DNA from 2 places in the Mycolicibacterium chitae genome. Region 1 is predicted to be linked to the other one. Evidence: predicted binding sites of a transcription regulator. Region 1 holds the regulator's gene; the other holds the start of a gene.
What was found. The regulator LexA, encoded in region 1, represses DNA repair genes until DNA is damaged. The targets are predictions, from matches to a motif close to CGAACANNTGTTCG.

Region 1 (6,207 bases):
GCACGCCAACGACCGCGAGTTGATCACCGAGCACACGCCGTGGGTCGGTGAGGTCCAGGTACCCAGCAGCGTCTCGAGCCTGCTGGAGTACCGGATGGCCCAGCACGGTCACGAGGTCGTGGGCTTCACCGTGCACGTGCCGCACTACCTGGCCCAGACCGAATACCCGGCCGCGGCCCAAGCGCTGCTGGACGAGGTCGCCCGCTCGGCCGCGCTCGAGTTGCCGACCCAGGCGCTGACCCAGGCCGCCGCCGAGGTGCGCGCCAAGATCGACGAGCAGGTCGAGGCCAGCGCGGAGGTCGCCCAGGTCGTCAGCGCGCTGGAGCAGCAGTACGACGCGTTCATGGCCGCACAGGAGAACCGTTCGCTGCTGGCCCGCGACGAGGATCTGCCCAGCGGCGACGAACTGGGCGCCGAGTTCGAACGCTTTCTGGCACAGCAGTCCAACGACGGCGGGAAGGACCCGTTCGCCGACGACGATTAGCTCGGCGGCCGAACGCCACCGGAGGTCGGCAGTAGAGTCGGGCCATGGCTACCGACGTGACAGTGCTGCGGGTGTTCACCGACTCGGCGGGAGAATTCGGTAACCCGCTCGGCGTGGTGGACGCGGCGACCGTGCCGCCCGAGGATCGCCAGCCCCTCGCCACTCAATTGGGTTACAGCGAAACCGTATTCATCGACCTGCCGGCCGCCAGCAAGGCCAGCACGACGGCCCACATCTATACGCCCGCCGCCGAGTTGCCGTTCGCCGGGCACCCGACGGTGGGGGCGGCCTGGTGGCTACGGGCCCAGGGCCATCCGATCCACACGCTGCGGGTTCCGGCGGGTATCGTCCAGATCAGCTACGACGTCGGGGCCGAACAGCTGACGGCCATCAGCGCGCGGGCCGAGTGGGCCCCCGAGTTCGCGATCCACGACCTTGCCTCCGTCGAGGAGGTGCTGGCCGCCGATCCCGACGACTTTCCCGACGACGTCGACCACTACCTGTGGACGTGGACCGACAAGAACGCCGGAGAAATCCGCGCGCGGATGTTCGCGCCCGACATGGGAGTGCCCGAGGACGAGGCGACCGGCTCGGCCGCGGTGCGGATCACCGACTATCTGAGCCAGGATCTCGTCATCATCCAGGGCAAGGGCTCGCGGATCGAGACGCAGTGGAGTTCGGACGGATGGGTGCGCGTCGCGGGCGCCGTCGTCGACGACGGGGTGCGCCACCTCGACTGAGGGGGCCGTCGATCAGCCCGCGGCCAGGCCCTCGCGGTGGCGGCGCAGGTCCTGGATCTCACGTTCGAAGTCTTCGGCGGAGCTGAACGACCGGTACACCGAGGCGAACCGCAGATAGGCCACCTCGTCGAGTTCGCGCAGCGGACCCAGGATGGCCAGCCCGACCTCGTGGCTGGGCACTTCCGGACCGGAGGCGCGTACAGCGTCCTCGACCTGCTGGGCCAGTACGTTGAGCGCATCGTCGTCGACCTGACGGCCCTGACAGGCCCGACGCACGCCGCTGATCACCTTTTCCCGGCTGAACGGTTCGGTGACGCCGCTGCGCTTGACGACGGCCAGCACCGCGGTCTCCACCGTGGTGAACCGCTTCCCACACTCCGGACACGAGCGGCGCCGGCGGATGGCTTGCCCCTCGTCGGTTTCGCGGGAGTCCACCACGCGCGAATCGGGATGACGGCAGAAAGGACAGTGCATGTCCACTCCTTCATCGCCCCGGCATTGAGATGAACTGGTCGTCTCAGAGACTACCCGCGCCCATCTGGCGCGAGTCACCGAGCCGAGTTCCACGACCGTCATCGGACTCAGCCGACCGGGGCGATGAGGGTCTGGCCCGCATCGATCACCGGTGACTGCAGCTCGTTGAGTTCACGGATCCGGTCGACCACGCTGCTCACCGGCGCCTCCGGTGCGACCCGGGCCGCCAGGTGCGCCAGGGTCTCCCCCGACTTCACCTGGACCACCGCGAGCTGATTCGGCACCGGCGCCGAGGCGTCGCGCACCGCCTCGCCGAACTGCGCCACCGCGCCCAGCCACATCGTGATCAGGCCGGCCAACAGCGCCAGGCCGACGATCGTGACGGGCCGGACCTGTTTGGCCGGGCGCCGGGTGTGCACGGCCCGCGACATCCGGACGCCGGTGCCGCGATACCGCGGCGCCATCGGGGCGGGGCGGCTCGGTCCGGGACGGCCGCCGTCGACCACCCTGGGCAGCGCCCGGCCCCGGCGCGGGGCCCGCGGCTGCCCAGCGTCGAACTCCGCCGGTGCGGCGGCGAATGCGGTCTCCCACGCCTGGGGGTAAACGCTGGTGTGTGTCATGTCCGATCCTTCCGGTCGATGCGAGCCGTACATCCGTTCGCTCCTATGTTCGAAAGCTAATCGACCATCTGTTCGAAGGAAAGCCCGAAACCGAACATGTGATCGAACCGTAGCCGAACGATAAACCCGACCTCCGACAAGAAGTTCGACCCGGCGATCCGACACACGTCGAACACATGTTTGATTATCCAGGTCGGGAGGGCTAAATTCGTTGCCATGGCTGACACCGAATCCGGCAGCACCCCCGCAGACGCCAAGTCAGGTTCCGGCGCCAAACGCGATGGCGCGCGCGACACCTCGCTCACCGAACGGCAACGCACCATCCTCGAGGTGATCCGCGCCTCGGTGACCACCCGCGGCTACCCGCCCAGCATCCGAGAGATCGGCGACGCGGTTGGGTTGACGTCCACTTCCTCAGTGGCACACCAGCTTCGAACGCTCGAGCGCAAGGGCTACCTGCGCCGGGACCCGAACCGTCCGCGCGCCGTGGACGTGCGCGGGGTGGACGACGCCCAGCCCGCGGTGGTGACCGACGTGGCCGGTTCGGACGCCCTGCCGGAGCCCACCTTCGTGCCGGTGCTCGGCCGGATCGCCGCCGGCGGGCCCATCCTGGCCGAGGAGGCCGTCGAAGATGTGTTCCCCCTGCCGCGCGAACTCGTCGGCGAGGGCTCGCTGTTCCTGCTCAAGGTGGTCGGCGAATCCATGGTGGACGCCGCGATCTGCGACGGCGACTGGGTGGTGGTCCGGCAGCAGAGCGTGGCCGACAACGGCGACATCGTCGCGGCCATGATCGACGGCGAGGCCACCGTGAAGACCTTCAAGCGCAACGCCGGTCAGGTGTGGCTGATGCCGCACAATCCGGCGTTCGACCCGATCCCCGGCAACGACGCCGCCGTGCTCGGCAAGGTCGTCACCGTCATCCGCAAGATCTGATCGACGGCCCTAGATCTGATCGACGGCCCTAGTCGGCCCGGCTGAAGCCGTTCGCCTCGGCCAATTCCGGGCTGGCGAACCAGATTTCGGCGACGGTCTCGTCGTAACCGGGTGTGCCCGGGACGTGATACCGGCCGGTGCGCATGCTGCCCTTGATCGGGTAGCCGTCCGGGGCCCGGTGCGGATCGTCCAGCGGTAGATGGATGGCCGGCGGTGCGCCGGCGTCCGGCGGCGGCCCCGCATCGCGATCCTGCTCGGCGGGCTCCGGCGGTGCCGGGGCCTCTGCGTGGGCACCGAACCGAACGTCGTCGGTGTACTCGGGGGCCGGCGGCGGCGCGGCGCCGTAGACCGGCGCGAACAGCGAACCCGGGCCCGGCAGGTAGTCGTCGTCCTCGGGCGCATCCCAGGAACGGCGCGACTCGTCACCGAAGGCCGAATGGCGCCCACCGGAAGGCTCGGGCTGGTCGTCGGTCGCACCGACGACCCGCGTCGGGGCGGTGTCCACCGCGTCGGGATCCTCGTCGGCGATCGGCTCCTCGAAGTCGTCGTCGAGGTGGGCCAGCCCGGAGTCCTGCACCCCGCCGTGGTGGGTGAACAGCCCGTCGTCGCCGAGTTCGTCGAAGCGGGTCGTGGCCGGTTCGGCCTCGCGCTCCGACCACACCGGCGGCGCGAGGTAGCCGCCCTTGCCGTAGTTCCCACCCTCGTCGTAGCCGCCGTCGTCGTAACCGTCGTCGTCGGTCTCGGCGAAGTCCGAGCGCGACGACCAGCGGCTGGACTCCCCGCGGAAGTCCTCGTGACCCTCGTGCCCGTCGTGCGGATCCTCCCCGTAGCGGGCGTCCTCGCCGTAGCGGGTGTCATACCGGGCGTCGTCGGCGTCCTCGTCGAAGTCGGGCTCCGACCGGTCCGAGCGGCGCTTGCTCATCGCCATCCAGGCGTACAGCGAGCCCAGCAGCAGCAGGGCCAGCGGGATGATCCACCACAGCCACCAGTTCTGCCAGGTGACGCCGCCCTCGTCGGCGGGCTCCGGCGCCGCGGGCGGGGTGCTGGGCACCGGCGCGTTGGGCACCTCGAGTCCGGCCAGCGATTCGGCGAGGTTGGCCGGGTCGCTGCTGAACGTGTTGTCGGCGCTGTTCCAGGCGAGCTCACCGCCGCTGAACTGCTGGGTGACGGTGGTGCCCTCGGTGTTCTGGTCGCCGGTCGGCACGCCCAACTCGCCGGTGGCGCCGCCGAGCTCATCCCAGGCGGCCTTCATCGCGCCGCCCACGATGACCGCGCCGTGGTCCGGGGTCCAGAAGATCACCGGATTGTCGGGCGCGGAGAACGCCTGCACCCGGCTGTCGGGCACGCCGCCGTCGGCCTCGCTGGCGACGGGGAAACCGAAGTCGCCGGCCGGTCCGCCGGCCGACTCGTACTTGGCCAGGATGTCCCCGGTGACGGCGAAGGCCCCGGTCTCCGGCGTGTAGAACACCTTGCCGCCGGCGAAGTCCTGGGCGGTGCCGCCCGCACCGATCGGGTACGGGCCACCGGCGCGGGCGCCCAGCGGTCCGTCCGCTCCCCCATTGGCGCGCCAGGCCGCGGCGATCGCCGAGGCCGGGTCCGACGGGATGTTCAGGTCCGCCAGCTGACCGGCGAGTTCCGGCGGTTCGGTGGTGAAGGTCCGCGTCCGCGTGTCGAACGACAGCAGACCGCCGGTGAAGCGCTGCGTGACGACATCACCGTCGTAGCTCTCGTCCTCGATGGGCACGCCGAGGATCCCGGACGACCCGCCGACCTGATCCCAGGCCGCGTTGATGGCGCCGCGCACCACCCAGGCCCCGGTCTCCGGGGTCCAGAAGATCACCGGATTGTCGCCGGCATTGAAGGTCGAGTTGCGACTCTCGGGGCTCACCCGGCCCGGGCCCTCATCGATCTTCGGAAAGCCGAGATCGCTTTCCGCGGGGCCACCGAGGGCGCGGTATTTCTCGAGAATGGCGCCGTGCATGGTCCGCGCGCCGGTCGCCGGCGAAAAGAAGATCGCGCCGCCGGCGAAATTCTGACCGAAGCCCGCCCCCGCCGGATAGACCCCACCGTCGCGCGGACCCAACTGTGATGCGTCCCCACCGGCGGCGTTCCACGCCGCATCGATGGCCGCCGCGGCGTCGCTCTCGGGCGAGGCGGTGGCCGCGGGTGCGTACAGCACCGCGGTGGCCGCCGCCAACGCCAATCCCATTACCGCTCGGCCGATAAAGCCGAATGCCATTCGCTGCCGTGTCATCAAACCCACCCACGCTTTCCGACCGCTGCACTTCCGCAAAGCGACCCCGCCGCGACCGCTCCCCGTATCGGCGCAGCGTGAAGCCATATTGAGGTCATTTTGCAGACAATACCCACTGCTGTCGTGAATAACGTGCAGCCGCGACCGGTCTGCGCGTTATTGATATCCGACGGTGATTCAACACCCGTGCGGCTAATGGCCGCTATCAGACTCCGAGCTTGCGCCCGATGATTTCCTTCATGATCTCGGTGGTGCCGCCGAAGATGGTCTGCACGCGGGCGTCCAGATAGGCGCGCGCCACGCTGTACTCACGCATGTAGCCGTAGCCGCCATGCAGCTGCAGGCACCGGTCGATGAGCTTCACCTGCGCCTCGGTGGCGTACCACTTGGCCATGGCGGCCTGCTCGGCCGAGAGGTGCGAGTCGATGTGCATCTTGAGGAACTCGTCGATCATGATGCGGACCGCGGTGGCCTCGGTGGCCAGCTCGGCCAGCAGGAACCGGCTGTTCTGGAAGCTGCCGATCGGCTTGCCGAAGGCCTTGCGTTCCTTGGTGTATTCGATGGTCTCCTCGAGGACCGCCTCCATGGCCGCGGCGGCCGAGATGGCGATCGTGATGCGTTCCTGAGGCAGGTTCTGCATTAGGTAGATGAAGCCCTGCCCCTCCTCGCCCAGGAGGTTCTCGGCAGGCACCTTCACATCGG
Region 2 (6,207 bases), 2.5 Mb from region 1:
CCGGCGGCGGGCTGCGGGTCGCCGACGCCGGGAAGTGGCTCGCGGCCATGGACACTTCCGAAGGGGCCTACGTCGACAACGAGCGACGCGCGGTGGCAAACCTGCTCTGGGAGGACGGCATTGGCGACCGGCACACCTCGATGACGGTCCTGGTCTGCGGGGCCGAGCCGGCCGCGGTGCTCGCCGCGCTGTGTGACGCGCTGCTGACCGCCGACGAGCTGGCGAGCCCCGACGAGTGGCCCGGTCACCACGATCCCTTCGGCCACTGGCACGTCGACCCCTGCGATCAGGACCAGCCGGTCGACGCGACGGGACCGGCGAACCGCACCGAAGGGGACGCTCGCTGAGCTGACGACCAGCGCCGTTGCCCGACGAGGCACTGCCGCCGTTATGCTGCGGGACCGTGCTGACTGTGCAGACCGCATCGCCGAGGGCGTCGGCGGTCCCGCGCACGGTGCCGACGGTGCGCGATGATCTGCGCGGGTTGCGCGGCCTGGCGGTGGCGCTGGTCGTCCTGTTCGGCGTGTGGTCCGATCGGGAGTCCCCCGGCGTGGACGTGCTGCTGGTCCTGTTCGGCTTCTACTGTGGCGCGCGTCTCCTGCGCGGCTTCACGCAGGACTACTCGGTGGCGGCGCTGCGCAGCGAGTTCGCCTGGTCGGCGCGGCGGCTGTTGCCCGCTCTGGTGGTGGTGGTCGCGGCCAGCGGTGCGTTGACCCTGGCGTTGCAGCCGCGGACCCGCTGGGAAACCTTTGCCGACCACAGCCTTTCGACGTTCGGGTTCATGCAGAACTGGCAGCTGGCGCACTCGGCGGGGGCCTACGCCCCGGCCGGTGAGGCGGTCAGTCCGCTGCAGCACATGTGGGCGATCTCGGTGCTGGGCCAGTTCTTCCTGGCGGGTCCGGTGGTGGCCGGCCTGGTCGCCGTCGCGGTCCCTCGGCGGCACCGGCAACGCGTGTTCGTCGCCGTCGTGGCGGTGGCCACCGTCGCCTCGTTCGTCTATGCCGTCATCGGTCATCGCACCGATCAAGCCGCGGCGTTCTACGACAGCTTCGCGCGGGCCTGGGAGCCGTTGGTCGGAGTGCTCGGGGCGGCGGTCGCCGGGCGGATGCGCGGGCCGGGCTGGCTGCGCGTCGTCGCCGCCGTCGTGGGGGTTGCCGCGATCCTCGGCGTGGGATTCTTCGTCGACGGGGCGCAGCAGTATCCGGGGCCGCTCGCGTTGATCCCCGTCGTTGCGACCGTGTTGGTCATCTGCAGCGCGGCCAATCTCGAGGGCTCCTGCGGCGCGTGGCCGAACCGAGTGCTGCGGTCGATGCCGCTGGTGGCGCTGGGCACCATGGCGTACGCGCTGTATCTGTGGCACTGGCCGCTGCTGATCTTCTGGCTCACGCACTCCGACGAGGACCGCGCCGGTCTGACCGACGGGGTAGTGGTGATCATCCTGGCCGTGGCGCTGGCGTACCTGACCCAGCGGCTGGTCGAGCGTTCGCTGCGCGCGGCCCCGCCGCGGGCTCGGCACGGTCGCGCGCCGGTGTTGGCGTTGGTGTGGACGAGCGTGCTGCTGGCCGTCGCGATCGTGGTGGCCCTCGGCGCGACGGGGTGGCGGCAGTACACGAGCACCATCCGCGCCAACGGGGCGGATCTGCTGAACCTCTCGTCGGTGGACTATCCGGGGGCGCGTGCGCTGGTCGACGGTCTGCGCGCGCCGATGCTGCCGGTGCGTCCGACCGTGCTGGAGGCCTCCGACGACCTGCCGGCCTCGATCGTCGACGAGTGCATCAGCGATTTCGGCAACGCCGCCCTGATCAAGTGCACCTACGGGGATCCGCGGGCGGAGCGCACCATCGCGGTGGCCGGCGGGTCCCATTCGGAGCATTGGCTGACGGCGCTGAACCGGATCGGCCAGCGGCACGGTTTCCGGGTGGTGACGTATCTGAAGATGGGTTGCCCGCTCAACACCGACGAGGTGCCGCGCGTGAGCGTGTCGAACAACCCTTACCCGGGTTGTCGGGAGTGGGTTGGGACGACGATGGCCGCCCTGGTGGAGGACCGACCCGACTTCGTGTTCATGACCACGACGCGCCCGCGCCCGAAGGCGCCCGGGGACTTCGTGCCCAAGAACTACCTTGGCATCTGGGATACGCTGGCCGCCAACGGTATTCCCATTCTGGGGATCCGCGATACGCCGTGGATGTATCGGAACGGCATGGTCTTCTCGCCGGTGGACTGCCTGGCTGAAGGGGGCGATCCGGACAGTTGCGGACTGCCCCGGTCCGAGGCGCTGGAAAGCTACAACCCCACGCTGGACTACCTCGACCGGTATCCCGGCATCGTGCCCTTGGACATGAGCGACGCGGTGTGCGGGCCTGATGTGTGCCGCGCCGCCGAGGGCAACGTCCTCGTTTATCACGACGCGCATCACCTGACGTCGACCTACGTGCACACCCTGACCGACGAGCTGGCCCGGCAGCTGTCGGAGGCGACCGGTTGGTGGTGAGGCTACGGTGGGCGGTACTGCCCGCCGTCGCCCGTGACGGCCGCATGAGGAGGATCGATGGTCAGCGCGGAACCCCACGTCTACATCACCGTGCCTTCAGCCCGGATCTGGATTCGCAACAATCGCGGCAAGGCGGTCGCACTCGCCTTGGTCGGCGCCGTACTGGCGGTACTGGTGGTGCTCGCCGCCGTGCTCGTGTTGGCCGCCTGACGGCCTGGTGATGGCCGCCTGACCGCCGTCGCCGTTCATTGCCCCTCGTCGACCCCGTCGTCGACGAGGTACCAGCTGGTGTCGGCCGCGTGGAGTGCCATGACCTCGTTGTATTCCGGCTCGCCGGGTAGCGGGTCGTCGAGCCAGGGGTAATGGTCCTGGGGCGGTGGATAGTTCGGTGCCGTCAGGTCGTGGTCGTCTTCGGCCGTGGATTCTGGGGGTGCTGGTGGGTCGCGGCGTTCGGCGCTGGGTGTTCGGGTGGTGCGGTGGTAGTCGAGGAGGTCCTCGATGAAGTGGTAGGGGTTGGTGCGGGGTTGTCCGCGGTCGAGGTGTGGGGGTGGGATCCATTCGACGCGGCCTTGGTCGTTGAGTTGGGTGGTCCAGTTGTGGGTGTTTTCCATGCGGTTGTCGGGGCCGCAGGCCAGGGCGAGGTTGTCGGGTTCGGTGAGGCCGTCGCGCAGCCAGCCGGCGAGGTGGTGGGCTTGGGTGTGGTAGCCGGAGACGGTGCAGCCGGGGCGGGTGCAGCCGCGGTCGCGGGCGTGCAGCACGATGCGTTGGTCGGCGGTGGCGATGCGTTTGGTGCGGCCCAGCCATAGGGCGCGGCCGTGGCCGTCGAAGATGGTCAGGTAGTGGTGGGCGTGGCTGGCCATGCGTAGAAGGTCGGCCATGGGCAGCAGGGTGCCGCCGGCGGTGATGGCTTTGCCGGTCAACGGTTTTGGTTCCGGTGGGTCGATCGGTGGGTCGGCCGTCGTATCGGTTACTTCTTCGGGGTCGGGGGCGGTGTCGGCGACCTCCGCACCGGCCCCGGCGGCCTCGGCCTCGGTCTCGGTCTCGGTGTCGGTGTCGGCTTCCGGTTCGGGTGTGGTCTCGGGCGCCAGCTCGGCCTCGGGCTCAAGTGCGGGCTCCGCTGCCGGTGCCGGCGCCGGTGCGGCTTCCGGTTCGGGGGCAGTCTCGGCTTCCGGTTCAGTCTCTGGCGCGGTTTCCGGTTCGGCTGCCGGCTGGGTCTCGGCTGCTGGCGCGGCTGCGGGTGCGGGCGTGTTGGTGTGGGCGGCGGCGGTGAGTTCGGCCAGGGTGGTGGTGACGATGACGGTGACTGGTAGGCCGTTGAGTTGGCCGAGGTCGCCGGCGGCCAGCAGGGCGCGGGTCATGGCTTGTAGGGCGTCGTGGTGGCGTTGGCCGATGGTGCGGTCGTCGGCCAGGATCTGGGCTTCGGTGGGGGTGCCGCTGATGCAGGGGGATTCGTCGGCGGCGTTGCACATGCCGGGGGCGGCGAGTTTGGCCAGCACCGGTTCCAGGGTGGCGCGTAGTTCGGGGGTGATGGTGGCGTGCAGGGTGCTCATCCCGTCGGGGCCTTGCTTGCCGAGTCGCAGGCTGCGTTTGGCTTGGCGTTCGCGGTCGGTGTAGTCGCCGTCGGGGTCGAGCACGGCGATCAGATGTTCGGCCAGTTTCTCGAAGGCGGTGGGGCCGAATTCGGTGGCGAAGGCGGCCAGGTCGGCCTCGACGGTGTCGCGTTCGGCGGCCGAAACTGCGGGCGGGATCTTCTGGTAGGCCTTGCGGGCGATCTTGATGTGTTCGGGTCCGATCGCCCCGGCGGCTTGGGCGGCGGCCAGCGCCGGCAACACCGGGTCGAGGACTTCGCCGGTCAAGGTGGTGCGGGGGGCCAGGTCGGCGGCTTCGTTGACCCGGCGCCCGGCGTCGCCGCGGCTGATCCGTAGCCGTTCGCTCAACACCCCGGCCAGCGAGGCCGCCCCCAGATCGCCGGGGTTGGCCTCGGCGATCAACCGGGCCAGGATCCGCTGATCGAGGACCGGGTTGCGCCAGACCATGGTTTCGCGGCGGGCCAGGATCCCCACGAGTTCGTCGTGGCTGAACCCGTCCAGCGAGCAGTCCGCCAACCTGCGCTGAGTCGCTTCGAGGGTGTCCAGACACGCCAGCACCGTCTGCCGGTCACCGAACGCATCCCTACTCATGACTCGAACACTAGTTCGATGGACCGACAAGAAACGGCTCCCGGCCAAGACCAGAAAATAAGAATTCAGTAAGAGAAATCTCGTCCGTCGTCCAGGCCGGACAGCTCGAGCTGAGACACTGGGCGACTGTGGCACCGGCTCCGCAGGTTGGCGCAACCCGCATCGCGTTGGCCGTCGCTGCTATGTCCAGCGCTCTGCTGCTCGCAGCGTGCGAGGGCAAGCCTCACCTCGACGGGTCGGAGATGACCGACGCAGAGACCCGCACGCAGGTCGTCGACCCGGCCAAACGGCTCGTCCACGCGGTGGACCTGCAACTGCGCGGCGCGGACTTTCGCTACGCCTCGTGCACGGATCAGGGGTTCGCTCCGTTTCGGGGTCGTGTGGGGATGGGATTCACCTTCCCCGCAGGCGTGAACCACCGGACTTACGTCGAGCAGATCGTCGCGGCCATGCAAGCGGACGGGTGGGCCGACGAGTCCCCGAAAGACAAGCACCACTATGGCCGCACACTGCATCTCGGCAGGGTGATGGCGATCGTGACACCCAATCCCGACCACCCGGATTACGGCTACGTCGAGATCCTCGGGGAGTGCCGCAATGCCGGCGATCACCGCATCACGAAGGACCGCGGCGCCGATGAACAAGACGTCCGCGCCGAACTCACCCGCTGAACTCCCGCGCGTTCTCTGCGAAACGCCTGGTACCGATAAGACCCTTACTCACGCGCCAGCTGGATCTGGTTCTTGATCTCCCGGTACGCCTGCACGCGGGCCATCACCGCATCGACGGCCGAGTCGGCGGGCGTATTGTCCGGCGCTGCCTCGATCCCGTACAGCATGGCGCTGAGTTTCGCGTGCAACTCGGCCCGCTGCTCGGCAACTCGGGCGTCTTCTCGCTCGGTCTGCAGCGATTTGTCGATCAGTTGCGCTTCCGTGGCGCACTTCTGGATGAGCTCGACGCGTTGTCGGGCAACGCTTTCCAGGTTGGCAATCGTGGTCTTGGCCTCCGCGAGGATCTTGCGGTCGTCCGCACTCGGTTTGTCCAATGCCGACAGTCTGTCGGCGACTCCCCGCAGCGCGTGTGCCTTCTGGAAACTGTCGGTGATCCCCTCGATGTCGGGGCCGAAGTCGACGTCCCCGAGCCAGCCCGCCCGGGCGGCTTCCGACCCGGTCACCCGTTTGACGGCGCTCAGCGCCGCCTCGACGCGCGCCGCGTTGTCCTTACCTAGCGTGTCGAGGCGGTGTTGTTTCTCCCGACGGGCCCGCTCCTCGCGTTCCCGCTTGGCGGCCGCGACCATGGCCGCCTGCTCTGCGCGGGCACGCTCCTGTGCGGCGGCATGCCATTTCTCGTAGGTGATGACGATCCAATACACCAACCCGAAGAACGCCGAGAGTGCGGCGATGACGCCGAGGAAGATCCACACCGGTTTCGGGATCAGCGCCACGAGCACGACGATGACGAAGATGATCCCGCCGAGGACATTGGAGGACGAATCCTTCTTGCTCATCGCGCACCATCCCCCATGTGGTCTCC

Region 2: EL338_RS26350 (HNH endonuclease signature motif containing protein) is a predicted target of LexA. The motif match lies at 4,679-4,692, and genes of this name have one in related genera.

The regions. Positions count from the first base shown of each region.
Region 1 covers NZ_LR134355.1:3,016,184-3,022,390, forward strand. The annotation lists gene EL338_RS14265 (proteasome assembly chaperone family protein) at 1-484, shown strand, start outside; gene EL338_RS14270 (PhzF family protein) at 529-1,224, shown strand; gene nrdR (transcriptional regulator NrdR) at 1,237-1,698, opposite strand; gene EL338_RS14280 (LysM peptidoglycan-binding domain-containing protein) at 1,806-2,318, opposite strand; gene lexA (transcriptional repressor LexA) at 2,535-3,251, shown strand; gene EL338_RS14290 (LGFP repeat-containing protein) at 3,280-5,505, opposite strand; gene EL338_RS14295 (acyl-CoA dehydrogenase family protein) at 5,711-6,207, opposite strand, start outside.
Region 2 covers NZ_LR134355.1:41,399-47,605, reverse strand. The annotation lists gene mrf (ribosome hibernation factor-recruiting GTPase MRF) at 1-347, shown strand, start outside; gene EL338_RS00210 (acyltransferase family protein) at 404-2,494, shown strand; gene EL338_RS26055 (hypothetical protein) at 2,552-2,704, shown strand; gene EL338_RS26350 (HNH endonuclease signature motif containing protein) at 2,740-4,674, opposite strand; gene EL338_RS00195 (lipoprotein LppJ family protein) at 4,917-5,345, shown strand; gene EL338_RS00190 (hypothetical protein) at 5,390-6,181, opposite strand.